Regions from separate parts of the Fusibacter sp. JL298sf-3 genome, predicted to be linked through region 2. Evidence: riboswitches for the same ligand, from Rfam matches in the RefSeq annotation. Region 2 holds a riboswitch; the other holds the start of a gene.
What was found. Region 2 has a riboswitch for cobalamin ahead of ACR6HW_RS11120 (ribonucleoside triphosphate reductase). Riboswitches for the same ligand answer to the same signal wherever they lie in the genome.
Positions count from the first base shown of each region.

Region 1 (6,089 bases), 1.0 Mb from region 2:
TTTTGAAAAATATCGGCAAGGACGACCCGGAATTGCTTGCGGAATCTCTGAGCGCTATAGAAGACGAAGCTAAAAATATGAACCAGTTGGTGGAACGCCTCCTCTTAATTGCGCGGCTCGAAAACAACCGCTTAACTGCCAATCTCGAAGAAATCGACTTGCTTCTCTTTATGAAGAAACTCAAGTACGAGTGCCAGAAGATCTACAAAGACCGAGATTTCATCTTTCAAATGCAATACAAAGACGGTCTCTACGGCGACGGCGAGTTGCTGAAGCAAATTATGCGCGCCCTCATAGAAAATGCGGTTAAATACGCACCGGAATCGGACATACACATACGCACTTACGAGGAGAAGGATACCCTCGTCATCGCAGTGGTGGACTTTGGCCCCGGGATTCCCAGTGCAGAACTGCCACTGCTCACCAACCGCTTTTACAGGGTAAGTGCCGACCGCAACCGCACGACTGGCGGCACAGGCCTCGGCCTCTCCATTGTCAACGCACTTTTAAAAGTGCACCACGGCTACCTTCAGATTGAAAGTCAAGAAGGCAAGGGCACGGTGATGAAATGCGTTTTTCCAAAGACTTAACCTTCAGTTTATGTTGTGAAAGCTGTTTCAAGCGCACGAAAAAGCAATAGTTTTTCGAACAGTGCGCATACTCTAAACCTCATCTGAAACAAAGACCCGTCTCTAACGATGGTCTTTGTTTTTTAATGTGCTCTCGACGCACAACGTCGGCGCCGTTACTATGCCCCCCAAAAAAGCCTAAAGCCCCTTTAAAAAACGGGCTCCTGCTATTTTTTCGATATGCCAACGGTACTTGTCCGGCAACTCTTTGTCTACAGCAATCACACGAACGACAGCTGCTTATGGCAATCCCCGCGATTAAGAATCACTTGCTTTATGTGCGCCACAATAAAATACAGCACACATTGCTAAAAATGAAACACCATACACCAATGCCGTGGAGATTCTCGCAAACAAAGCCATCAACCCGACAAGTGGTAAATAATAAAATTGAGTTGCGACACCTACGACGTTTGACCAATAATGTCCCAAAATAACCACTTGGTACAAAAGCAACAGCAGCACCGCAAAGGCCATTGCGTTGCCGATAAGAAACGCCGACTTTTTATTTTCAACGAGTTTATTCGAAAACCGTCCAACAAAGAACCAAGCGATTAGAAAAGCGATGCCAATCCCTTTATAAGGCAGCACATGTTCATAAAAGATATCTGTCGCCAAGACATTTATAAAACTCCCTAGGAAAAACGGAATACTCCCAATCAACAGCAAAATCGCCTTTTTCATTTGCCCCTCCTTCTCTCTAAGTCAACATACATTTCATCCCCTATACGTCTCTAAGTTTCTACTAAATACATCATCTGGTGCCATATCTCGTTATTGTCTCGTTCACAACAAAAAAACGGCACAACTTCTTTTCAAAATTGTGCCGGTTCTTTGATAGTGAATTCTTTTATTAAGTTGCTATAAAATCATCATGCTAGAAGGTAAAACCTCTATTTTTTATAAGTTGCTGCCAACTTTTCAAAAGCAGGTAACGAGCGGTGGATCATCTCTAAATCCACGCAATAAGAAATTCTAAAGTGTCCCGGGTAGCCAAAACCACTTCCTGGAACGAGTAGAATGTTGTGCTTTTTCGCTTCCATAACGAACTCGACATCGTCTTCGCAAAGCGCTTTCGGGAAGAAATAGAAGGCGCCGTCCGGTTTGACGATTTCAAAGCCGAGGTCTACCAAATGCTTGTAAAGCAAGTCTCTTCTCGTCTGATATTCTTGAATATCCACAGTTTCATCAATGGCGTCAGCAGTTACTTTCTGCCAAAGAGCCGGTGCGTTGACAAATCCCAGCGTTCTGTTGGCAAATGCGAGACCGCTCATTAAAAGCTCGACGTCTGCAATTTTGCTGTTCACTGCAATATAACCAATGCGCTCTCCTGCGAGACCGAGAGATTTTGAATACGAGTTGACGATAATGGAATTTTCAAAGATGTTATGGATATTCGGCACCTTGTGACCTTCGTACACAAGGGCTTTGTACGGCTCATCTGATAAGACGTAGATGGCGTGGCCGTATTCATTTTCTTTTTTCTTTACGATAGCGGCCATCTCTTTGAGTAGGGCCTCTGAGTAAATCACACCCGTCGGATTGTTTGGCGAATTGATCATTACCGCACGGGTCTTTTCTGTAATCGCCGCTTCAAAGGCGCCTAAGTCCGGTTCAAATGTTTTGTCATCTGCTTTGACGACCACTGGGACGCCGTTGTGATTTTTAATGTAGAAGTTGTATTCCGCAAAGTAAGGCGCAATGATAATGACTTCTTGTCCAAAATCTAAGATGGTTCTCAGGACGACGTTGATACCGCCTGCCGCTCCGACAGTCATTAAGACGTGTTCGCTGCCAATTGGCTTTTCAATATCTTTATTAATTGAGTTCGCTACTTTTTGACGAACTTCTTTATAACCTGCGTTGTCCATATAGCGGTGCGCGCCGGGTTCATCGGCATTGACCACTTCTTTTAATTTATCGATAACGGATTTTGGGGGTTCAAAATATGGATTGCCCAAACTGTAGTCGTATACATTGTCTTCGCCATAAGCCGCTTTTAATTTTGCGCCTTCGACGAACATCTTTCTAATCCATGATGCATTTTGTAAATTTTCTTGAATGACTTTTGAAATCATATCAACGCCCTCCTTATATTTTCGCTACAATGCATTTGCTTTCATTATAACATGAATTCCGGGTTTTGCAATTTTTTTGTACCGTTTAAAATTTTTTAACAACCCTTTGTGGAGAACTTGCGCTTGACAGCGGTTTTGTTTTCCTATAAAATTGCTATGATACTAGGTGCCTCAACTGAGGAGAATAGGGAATTAGGACGAGCCTAAGCGAACCCATCACTGTGTTGCGTAGAAGGTGTACACGATGCCACTGCCCTCGGGCGGGAAGGCGTACCCCCTCGGAGACGCTGAGCCAGGAGACCTGCCTATTATCGGCAAATTGAGCGACGGTAAAGCCCATTGCCCCCAAAGGGGGTAGTGGGCTTTTTTTAGTGAGACCCCTGTCTTTCTCCAAAGGGCGTCGACGTGCTAATAAGCCGCGCGTATTTGTAATTCATATAAAGGGGCGTATAATATGTATACACTAAACAACTGTTTAAAACAAATTGAGTCTGTAGATTTGGAAATGGCGGCGCACGTGAGAGCTCGCGTCGACCAATTGATTAAACCTCAAGGCTCTATGGGGACAATAGAGGAAATCGCCGTTCGCCTGTCGGGCATTATGCGGACGCCTTTTCCACGAATTGAACACACCGCTGTAATCGTTATGTGCGGGGATCACGGTGTTTGCGAAGAACACGTCGCCTCGGCACCTCAGCCGGTGACACTCATGCAAGCCATTAATATGACCAAAGGCCTTACAGGAATAGGCGCACTCACCAAAGCATTTGGCAGCCGACTCTATACCGTAGATATCGGAATCAACTCCGAGAAGGTGCCCTACGATGCCATTATCAATCGAAAAATCAAATACGGGACTGCCAACATGACGCAAACTGCTGCGATGACGAGAACTGAAGCCATAAAAGCCTTGGAAGTCGGCATTGAAATGGCACATACTGCCGTCGAAAATGGGGCTCACCTATTGGGCACAGGGGAAATGGGCATTGGCAACACCACACCTTCCACAGCTATTTTATCTGTTTTAACTGGTGAATCGCCTGAAGTGCTCACAGGTATGGGCGCGAACTTCCCCGAACATCTGATTCCCCACAAGGCGCAAGTTATTAAACGCGCTCTGCTGAGGAACACACCGGATCCCACGGATGCGCTAGACGTCCTTTCAAAAGTCGGGGGCTTAGATATTGCAGGAATGGCCGGCGTCATGCTCGGTGGCGCCCAGCTTAAAGTCCCCGTGGTTATCGACGGGTACATCTCCACAGTGGCAGCGCTTGTCGCCTGTGCACTGGAGCCGAAAGTCAAAGAGTACCTCTTTGCCTCTCATGTTTCCCTTGAAAAAGGGGCGGCGCTTGCAACTGAGCGCCTTGGCCTAAAACCGTTTCTCGACCTCAACATGAGGCTGGGGGAAGGGAGTGGCGCCATAATGGCCTTTAACGCCTTTCAAGCCGCGTGTGCAATGAATGCCCATATGATTACCTTTGAAGAAGCGGGGTTTGGCGTCGTCTAGTGTACCGGCGCTTACTAAAGGCGGTACAGAGACGCGTCATTTAACCCCAGCTACTAATTTAAAACTTATACAAAGCAACTAAAAAAACTGACCGCTTATTCTGAAAGACTTATAAGTCCTTCAGATAAGGGGTCAGTTTCAATTCAATAAGCTGTCTCTTTTAGGCTCTATTTAACTTTGTAAATCCAACCTTCAGGTGCCTCTACTTCTCCGAATTGGATACCTACGAGCGTATCGTAAAGCTTCTTAGTCACAGGGCCAACTTCTGTTTCGCTGTGGAAGACGTGAAGTTTGCCGCCGACTTCAATGCCGCCGATAGGTGAAATAACAGCTGCAGTACCGCAGGCGCCAGCTTCGATAAACTCGTCGAGTCCGTCTACACGGCAGTCGCGTTCTTCAACAGTCATTTTTAAGTAGTGCTCCGCCAAGTGCATTAATGAGTACTTGGTGATACTCGGCAAGATTGACGGTGATTTTGGCGTCACAAATTTATTGTCTTTTGTAATACCAAAGAAGTTTGCCGCACCGACTTCTTCAATTTTAGTGTGTGTTGCAGGATCTAAATAAATACAATCTGCGAAGCCTCTTTGAACAGCTTCTTCATGAGGCAATAAGCTTCCCGCATAGTTACCGCCAACTTTTGCAGCGCCTGTACCGTGTGGTGCAGCTCTGTCCATATCCGCAATCATAAAGTTAACCGGTGACATGCCGCCTTTAAAATATGCGCCAACCGGTACACAGAAGATACCAAACATGAATTCCGGTGCCGGTTTAACGCCGAGGTTATGTCCAACGCCAATTACATATGGTCGAAGGTATAAAGACGCGCCGGTGCCGTATGGCGGTACAAAGTGTTCATTTGCTTTAACAACTTGCATACAAGCATCAATAAATTTATCAACTGGAACTTCAGGCATTAAAATACGGCGACAGCTTCTGTTAAGACGCTTGCCATTTTCATCAGGTCTGAACAACTGAATTTCTCCGCTTGGTGTTCTATAGGCCTTTAGACCTTCAAAACACTGCTGTCCATAGTGAATCGCCGTAGAGGCTTCACTAATAGAAATCATGTTGTCCTCTACCAATTTGCCTTCGTCCCATGCGCCATCTTTCCAGATTGACACATAGCGTAGGTCCGTCTTATAATAGCCAAACCCCAAATTGTTCCAATCGATATCGACTTGCTTTTTCATCTTCCAAGCTCCTTTCACTTTTTTGCCCGTACGACATGTTGCCGCCGGGCGCTTGACCCATCGGCGTTTCACTAGCCGACGGTTTTGTGTAAAACGCTTTCTTGGAAAAAGGTTACCCACAGCTATTATATAATAGTCTCAGACAATTTACCAGTGCGATGTACAAATATAAAACCTTTATAACAAATTTATAGCATTTCAAAGACCCTTGTTGCCCGCTCTGTTCAATCGCTGTATGATGGCTGTATATACACGATATGGAGGCTCTATATGAATTTGAAAAGTTTGACCATCGGCACACTTTCTGTGCGCTACCCTATTGTTTTAGGTGCCATGGGTATCGGCGTCACGCGGTCGGGTCTCGCCAGCGCCGTTACCAATGCAGGCGGTCTCGGCGTGCTCTCCGGCGTCAATCTCGGGTACGCGGAAAGCGACTTTAAAACCAACAGACTCGAAGCCAATCTGCGCGCCCTCAAGCGCGAAATTATAAAGGCAAAAGAAAAGACAAAGAACGGCGTGCTCGGCGTCAACTTTATGGTGGCGATGAACGCCTATGCAGAACACGTTGTGACCGCAGTTAAAGAAGGTGTCGATCTCATCGTTTCAGGTGCTGGACTCCCCACGGAACTCCCGGCATTTGTCAAAAACAGCGCCACTAAACTCGCGCCTATTGTTTCTTCTG
Region 1 covers NZ_CM132608.1:1,321,626-1,327,714, forward strand. Annotated here, with positions in the region: gene ACR6HW_RS06520 (sensor histidine kinase) at 1-590, shown strand, start outside; gene ACR6HW_RS06525 (hypothetical protein) at 888-1,313, opposite strand; gene ACR6HW_RS06530 (pyridoxal phosphate-dependent aminotransferase) at 1,523-2,707, opposite strand; cobalamin riboswitch at 2,855-3,030, shown strand; gene cobT (nicotinate-nucleotide--dimethylbenzimidazole phosphoribosyltransferase) at 3,162-4,214, shown strand; gene ACR6HW_RS06540 (branched-chain amino acid aminotransferase) at 4,382-5,407, opposite strand; gene ACR6HW_RS06545 (NAD(P)H-dependent flavin oxidoreductase) at 5,678-6,089, shown strand, end outside.
Region 1: linked by a shared signal. The riboswitch ahead of cobT (nicotinate-nucleotide--dimethylbenzimidazole phosphoribosyltransferase) and the one ahead of ACR6HW_RS11120 (ribonucleoside triphosphate reductase) in region 2 are both predicted to bind cobalamin.

Region 2 (6,089 bases):
CCCATTGGCGTGACATTTTCTTTCTTGATTTCGTCGCCGCTTGTGGACCTCGCATCGGTGTTGCTCCTCGCAGGGGTCTTCAGCTGGCGCATTGCACTGGCGTATGTCGTCACCGGCGTTTTACTCGCCGTCGTCGGCGGCACGCTTATCAGTAAGGCCAAAATGGAAAAGTATGTGGAGCCTTTTGTGTACAACGGTCACGTGGCAGCAGAAGATTCAGAGGCCCCGACATTTGGGGAGCGCTTGGCGTTCTGTAAGGAACAAGTGACCGACATTGTAAAGCGGGTCTGGCTCTACATTCTCATCGGCGTCGGCATCGGCGCTCTTATTCACAACTGGGTGCCGCAATCGTTTATTGAGCTGATTCTCGGCGACGACAAATGGTACGCTGTGCCGCTGGCGACCTTTGCAGGTATTCCAATGTACGCCGACATCTTCGGCACACTCCCCATTGCAGAGGCACTGGTCTCAAAAGGCGTGGGCATCGGCACGGCACTTTCGTTTATGATGGCGGTTACGGCGCTGTCACTGCCGTCTTTGATTTTGCTTAAAAAAGTGGTGAAAACACGGCTGCTCGTGGTGTTCACCGGTATCGTCACCGCCGGTATTCTCATTATCGGCTTCTTGTTCAACGCCTTTGCGTTTCTCTTTGTCTAACGATTATTCATTAGGAGGGTTATTATGACCATTAAAGTTTTGGGAACCGGCTGTAAAAAATGCAACGATTTGTACGACAATGTCCAATCGGCTCTAAACGCCAAAGGCGTTACCGCCTCTGTGGAAAAAGTGGAAGCACTTCAGGACATTATGGCGTATGGCGTCATGTCCACACCGGCGCTCGTCGTCGACGGCAAAGTGGTGGCTACGGGCAAAGTGTTGTCCGCCAGCGCTATAGAAAAGTTGCTGTAACCAAAGGGACGGTTCTTTTGTGCACTTCATATGCCGTCTACGGATAAAACTTAATGCCAAACAACAGCAAAACCGCTCTCTCGAGCGGTTTTTGTCGTTTCATACACTTGTGGTGCGGCAGCCTAAAACAGCTCAACCACCACTTTTGAAAACACCTACACCTCATAAAAATCGCGGTGTCCCTTGTTCTGCTGCCCTCAGGCGATTACTTTGGAATGGCGCCTCTAATAATATAGTTTTTATAAGGATTTAGTCTTATATCTGTCAACCCATTACACAAGCTGTCCACGCATTGCTAGGCGCCTAAATATGGTAAATACTAGTGGAATCGTGCACAAAAGAACCGTCCCTTAAAGTAGCGATGTGCTGATTGGTGCTCGCCAGCTTGACGCCGTGGTCCAGATGGTCGGTGCTGAGCGCCGTCACATTAAAGCTGCCGTATTTCAGGTAGAGTGTCCCTTCCAAGCTGTCGATGGCAGGGACGCTCTTGAGAAACGCCTCCAGTGTGAGGCCTGTGTATACCATGACTTTCAGCCCTCTGTTCAGCGCTTCTGAAGCCAGTGCCACCAGTTCCTCCGGTTGCTCTGACCACTCGAGACCGCCGAAGATCAGCCCCTCGTTAAACGGGTTGCTCTGTACGGCGTCCAGCACCGCTTCGACGTCTTCAAACAGCGTCGGCAGCTGCTTGAGCGGGGCGTTAAAACAGTCCTTACATCCAATGCGGCACCCGATGGCACCGATGAGCGCACCGACGAAAGGCGCGTCTTCGACGCGTTCGTGCTCGATGCATTTGTATCGAATTTTCATAGCTGTCGCCTCTCTATGAACTCTTGTTTTTTGCCGTCGTTAAAGTATTTGACATTGCGCAGATAGCCGGTGATGCGCTGGTATTTTTCCACGGTTTCGCCACAGATGGGACAGGTGTCCACTGCGCCGTCGATATAGCCGTGTGCCGTACAGTAATGGTTTACCGGGGAAAGGCTCACGTAAGGCACTTTGTACCGCTCACAGACGGTTTTGACGATGTGTTTGGCCTTTTCACCGGACACCGGAGAGCCCAAGAACACGTGGATGACGGTGCCCCCTGTAAACAACAATTGTATCGGCTCTTGGTGTTCGAAAACCTGATGTATCGATTCGACTTTGTTTACCGGAATATGACAGCTGTTGGTGTAGTACGGCTGTTCGTCGGTACCTTGTGTCAAGATGTCGGGGTACTGTGCTTTGTCTTTTCGCGCCAATCTGTAGGCGGTGGATTCTGCCGGTGTCGCCTCGAGGTTATAGAGGTGCTCGGTTTCTTCTTGAAAGTCCTTCAGTTTTTCGCGCATGTGATGGAGCACTTCCAGGACCAACGCACTGGACGCTTCGTCTAAGATGTCTTTGCCGAGGAAGTTCTCGCACATTTCGTTGAGGCCCACGAGGCCTATGGTGCTGAAGTGGTTGTCAAAAGTGCCGACATAAGTGCTGAATGCCGGAATGAGGCCGGCGTCCAGTACGTTTTCTTGAAGGAAGGCACGCTTGATTTCGAGGCTCTCTTTCGCAAGGGTCATGTTGCAGTCGATGAGGTCGAACAGTTCGGCTTTGGTTTTGGCCCTATAGCCGTACCGCGCCATGTTCAATGTGACGACGCCAATGGAGCCCGTGCTTTCTCCTGCGCCGAAAAGTCCCCCGTTTTTGCGCTCCAGTTCTCGGAGGTCCAGTCGCAGGCGACAGCACATGCTGCGCGCATCTTCAGGGCTCATGTCGCTGTTGATGAAGTTGGCAAAATACGGGTAGCCGAATTTGCCTGCCATTTCCCAGAGGGCGTCGTTGAGCGGGTTGTCGAAGTCAAAGCGCTCGTGAATGTTGTAGGTGGGAATCGGATACGCAAACGGTCTGCCGTTGGCATCCCCTGTGTTCATCAACTCGTAAAACGCTCGGTTGAAGAGGTTCATTTCTTCTTGGCAGGCGCGATAAGTGTAGTCCAGCTGTCCGTCCCCGACGTAGACGCTTTGGTCGATGAGGTCTTTTGGCGGCGTCAAATCCAGTGTGATGTTGCTAAAAGCAGGCTCTGCGCCACCTCTGGAATTGGAGTTTATGGAGAAGATGAAGTTTTGCAGGTTCTGTTTGACATCTTCGTACGAGAGGCCGTCTTCTTTGATAAACGGCGCCAAATAGGTGTCGACGGAACTGAAGGCCACGGCACCCATGATTTCATTTTGAAAGACGGTGATGAGGTTGGCCAACTGGTTGAGTATAGAGGCAAAGTGTTTCGCCGGCGTGGACGTCGGAATATTGGGAACCCCTTGAACCCCTTTGCGTATGACGCTTCTCAGCGAGTAGCCGCAACAGTAGAGGGTGATGCCGCCGAGGTCGTGTATGTGGTAATCGCCCTTTATGTAACCCTCTGCAATGGCCTTTGGGTACACTTCTCTGAGCCAATAGTCTTTGGAGACTTCTGCCGCTATATGTTTGTTTAAGGCGCCAAATGAAAACGGTGAGTTTGAGTTTTCTTTGACCCGCCAGTCGCTTTTAAGTAAATACGATTCCACGATATCTTTGCTTTTGAGCATTGCCCTTCCTCCTTGTCGCATAAAAAAAAGTGTCTTTAAGACACGAATACACAGGGAACTGACGCCGGTGACGGCGCTTGTTCGCATGTCTCATCCTCGTGAGCTTTAGCGTTCTCACATCTCAGGCAGGTCTCCTGGCTCAAGACAGTAGTGTACTGTATCGTTCACAATTAAAAAACTGCTCATCTATTCTGCATCATTGCGGCGTTAAAATCTCTCGACAACGTCCCGCATTGTCGTCGATATTTTGCCTTGCACGGATACAGACTATCTGGCATTTTTAATTAAATCTCAACGAGACAGTACACTAGCAATCGCTCCCTTCCCGTTTTCACAGAGGTATGAGCGTTGCAGTCTTTTACAGTGGCGGGACCGCGTTGGCTTTGCACCAATCTTCCCTTTTAAGCGCCCTGATTTCTCAAGTACGCACCAAAGATGCTATACAGTTGTATTACAATATATTGTGGATAAGTGGCGTTTTTTATCCACATATGCACAATTTGTAGCTAATTTGATTGTAGCGCTAAGTGAATTAATTGTCAAGGGGGGACGGTTCTTTTGTGCCGGAATCCACTGGTTTTTTCCATTTTTACCACACCCCCAACGGCCTCTAAACGTTCGTAAACGCCTCTTTTCTACCGCATCTCTCCATTTAAAATGCCTCTGAACTCTTTGTTGCCGCCGTCTCTTTCACATAAGCCGTACCGAAGGCGCCAAATGCACCGTACACAGGCCACAGCCTTTGATTTTTCACGGTGTACATCCTTTTCACACGGCCCTTTTTGCCACCAACGGCACAAAAGAACCGTCCCTTTAAACACACATGCCAAAGGCTGTCCCCTTCGGGACAGCCTTTGGCTCTATCTCACTTTATTTTCTTCTTAAATAAACACCTGCTGCTGAAAGGATACTACCGATACCGAAGTAGAGGCTTATTGGCAGTTGACCTGTCTTAGGCAATGCCGCAGGGCCTTCCGGTGTGGTTTCATCGATGAGAACAATCTCACCTTCCGGTACTTCCACAGGGGTTTCTGTTTCTTCTGTTGTCTCAGTTTCTTCGACAACCGGTTCTGTCGTTTCAGGCGTTTCTTCTGTCGTGTCGATAGCAGGGCCAAGTGGCGTTTCTTCTACTTCGAGCTCGACTTCATCTGAGCCGTCTGAGTATCTGTAAGTGACTGAGATCGTGCCGTCAGCAAAAGTACCTGATGCGTTAGACGGTGACTCTACCAGTTCGTAACCACTGAACGATCTCGCCGATGTGCCGTAATTGGTGCCGATTTCACCTGAGAAGGTAAAAGCAGATGCCAATTCCGAACCGTCTTGATCGATGTAGCTGACTTCTACAAACCCTTGTGGGCCCGCTGGAACTGGTTCTGGTTCCGGTTCTGGTGTAGGTGTTGGATCGACTGGTGTCGGGTCGACCGGTTCCGGATCGGGATCCGGTGTTGGATCTGGGTCCGGATTAGGATCGGGATCCGGTGTCGTTTGCGTTTCTTCAAAGACAGCCGTTACCGATTTGTCTGAATCCATTGTCACAGTTGTGCTTGAGCCGCCGCTTGCATCACCTTCCCAGCCGACGAATGTCCAGCCCTCTGCTGGTGTTGCCGTTACAGTGACTTCTGTACCTTCTGTATACGTGCCGCCACCTGATACGGAGCCTTGGCCGGTTACGCCAGTAGAAAGTGTGTATTCTGTTACCGGATCAGGATCCGGTGTCGTTTGCGTTTCTTCAAAGACAGCCGTTACCGATTTGTCTGCATTCATTGTCACAGTTGTGCTTGAGCCGCCGCTTGCATCACCTTCCCAGCCGACGAATGTCCAGCCGTCTGCAGGTGTTGCCGTTACAGTGACTTCTGTACCGTCTGTGTACGTGCCGCCACCTGATACTGAGCCTTGGCCGGTTACGCCAGTAGAAAGTGTGTATTCTGTTACCGGATCGGGATCTGGTGTCGTTTGCGTTTCTTCAAAGACAGCCGTTACCGATTTGTCTGCATCCATTGTCACAGTTGCACTTGAGCCGCCGCTTGCATCACCTTCCCAGCCGACAAATGTCCAGCCTTCTGCAGGTGTTGCCGTTACAGTAACTTCTGTACCTTCTGTGTACGTGCCGCCACCTGATACGGAGCCTTGGCCTTTGGTGCCGGTGGTCAAAGTGTATTCGGTCGGTTCGACGACGATTTCTTCAAAGATTGCTGTTACCGATTTGTTTGCATCCATTGTCACAGTTGCACTTGCTTCAGTGCCGCTTACAGCACCTTCCCAGCCGACGAATGTCCAGCCGCTTGCTGGTGTTGCTGTGACAGTGACTTCTGTACCTTCTGTATACGTGCCACCGCCTGATACGGAGCCTTGGCCGGTTACGCCAGTAGAAAGTGTGTATTCTGTTACCGGATCGGGATCTGGTGTCGTTTGCGTTTCTTCAAAGACAGCCGTTACCGATTTGTTTGCATTCATTGTCACGGTTGCACTTGTTTCAGTGCCGCTTACAGCACCTTCCCAGCCGACGAATGTCCAGCCCTCTGCAGGTGTTGCTGTTACAGTGACTTCTGTACCTTCTGTATAGGTGCCGCCACCTGATACTGAGCCTTGACCTTTGGTGCCGGTGGTCAAAGTGTATTCTGTCGGTTC
Region 2 covers NZ_CM132608.1:2,339,057-2,345,145, reverse strand. Annotated here, with positions in the region: gene ACR6HW_RS11135 (permease) at 1-657, shown strand, start outside; gene ACR6HW_RS11130 (thioredoxin family protein) at 682-909, shown strand; gene ACR6HW_RS11125 (4Fe-4S cluster-binding domain-containing protein) at 1,213-1,716, opposite strand; gene ACR6HW_RS11120 (ribonucleoside triphosphate reductase) at 1,713-3,482, opposite strand; cobalamin riboswitch at 3,569-3,910, opposite strand; gene ACR6HW_RS11115 (InlB B-repeat-containing protein) at 4,332-6,089, opposite strand, start outside.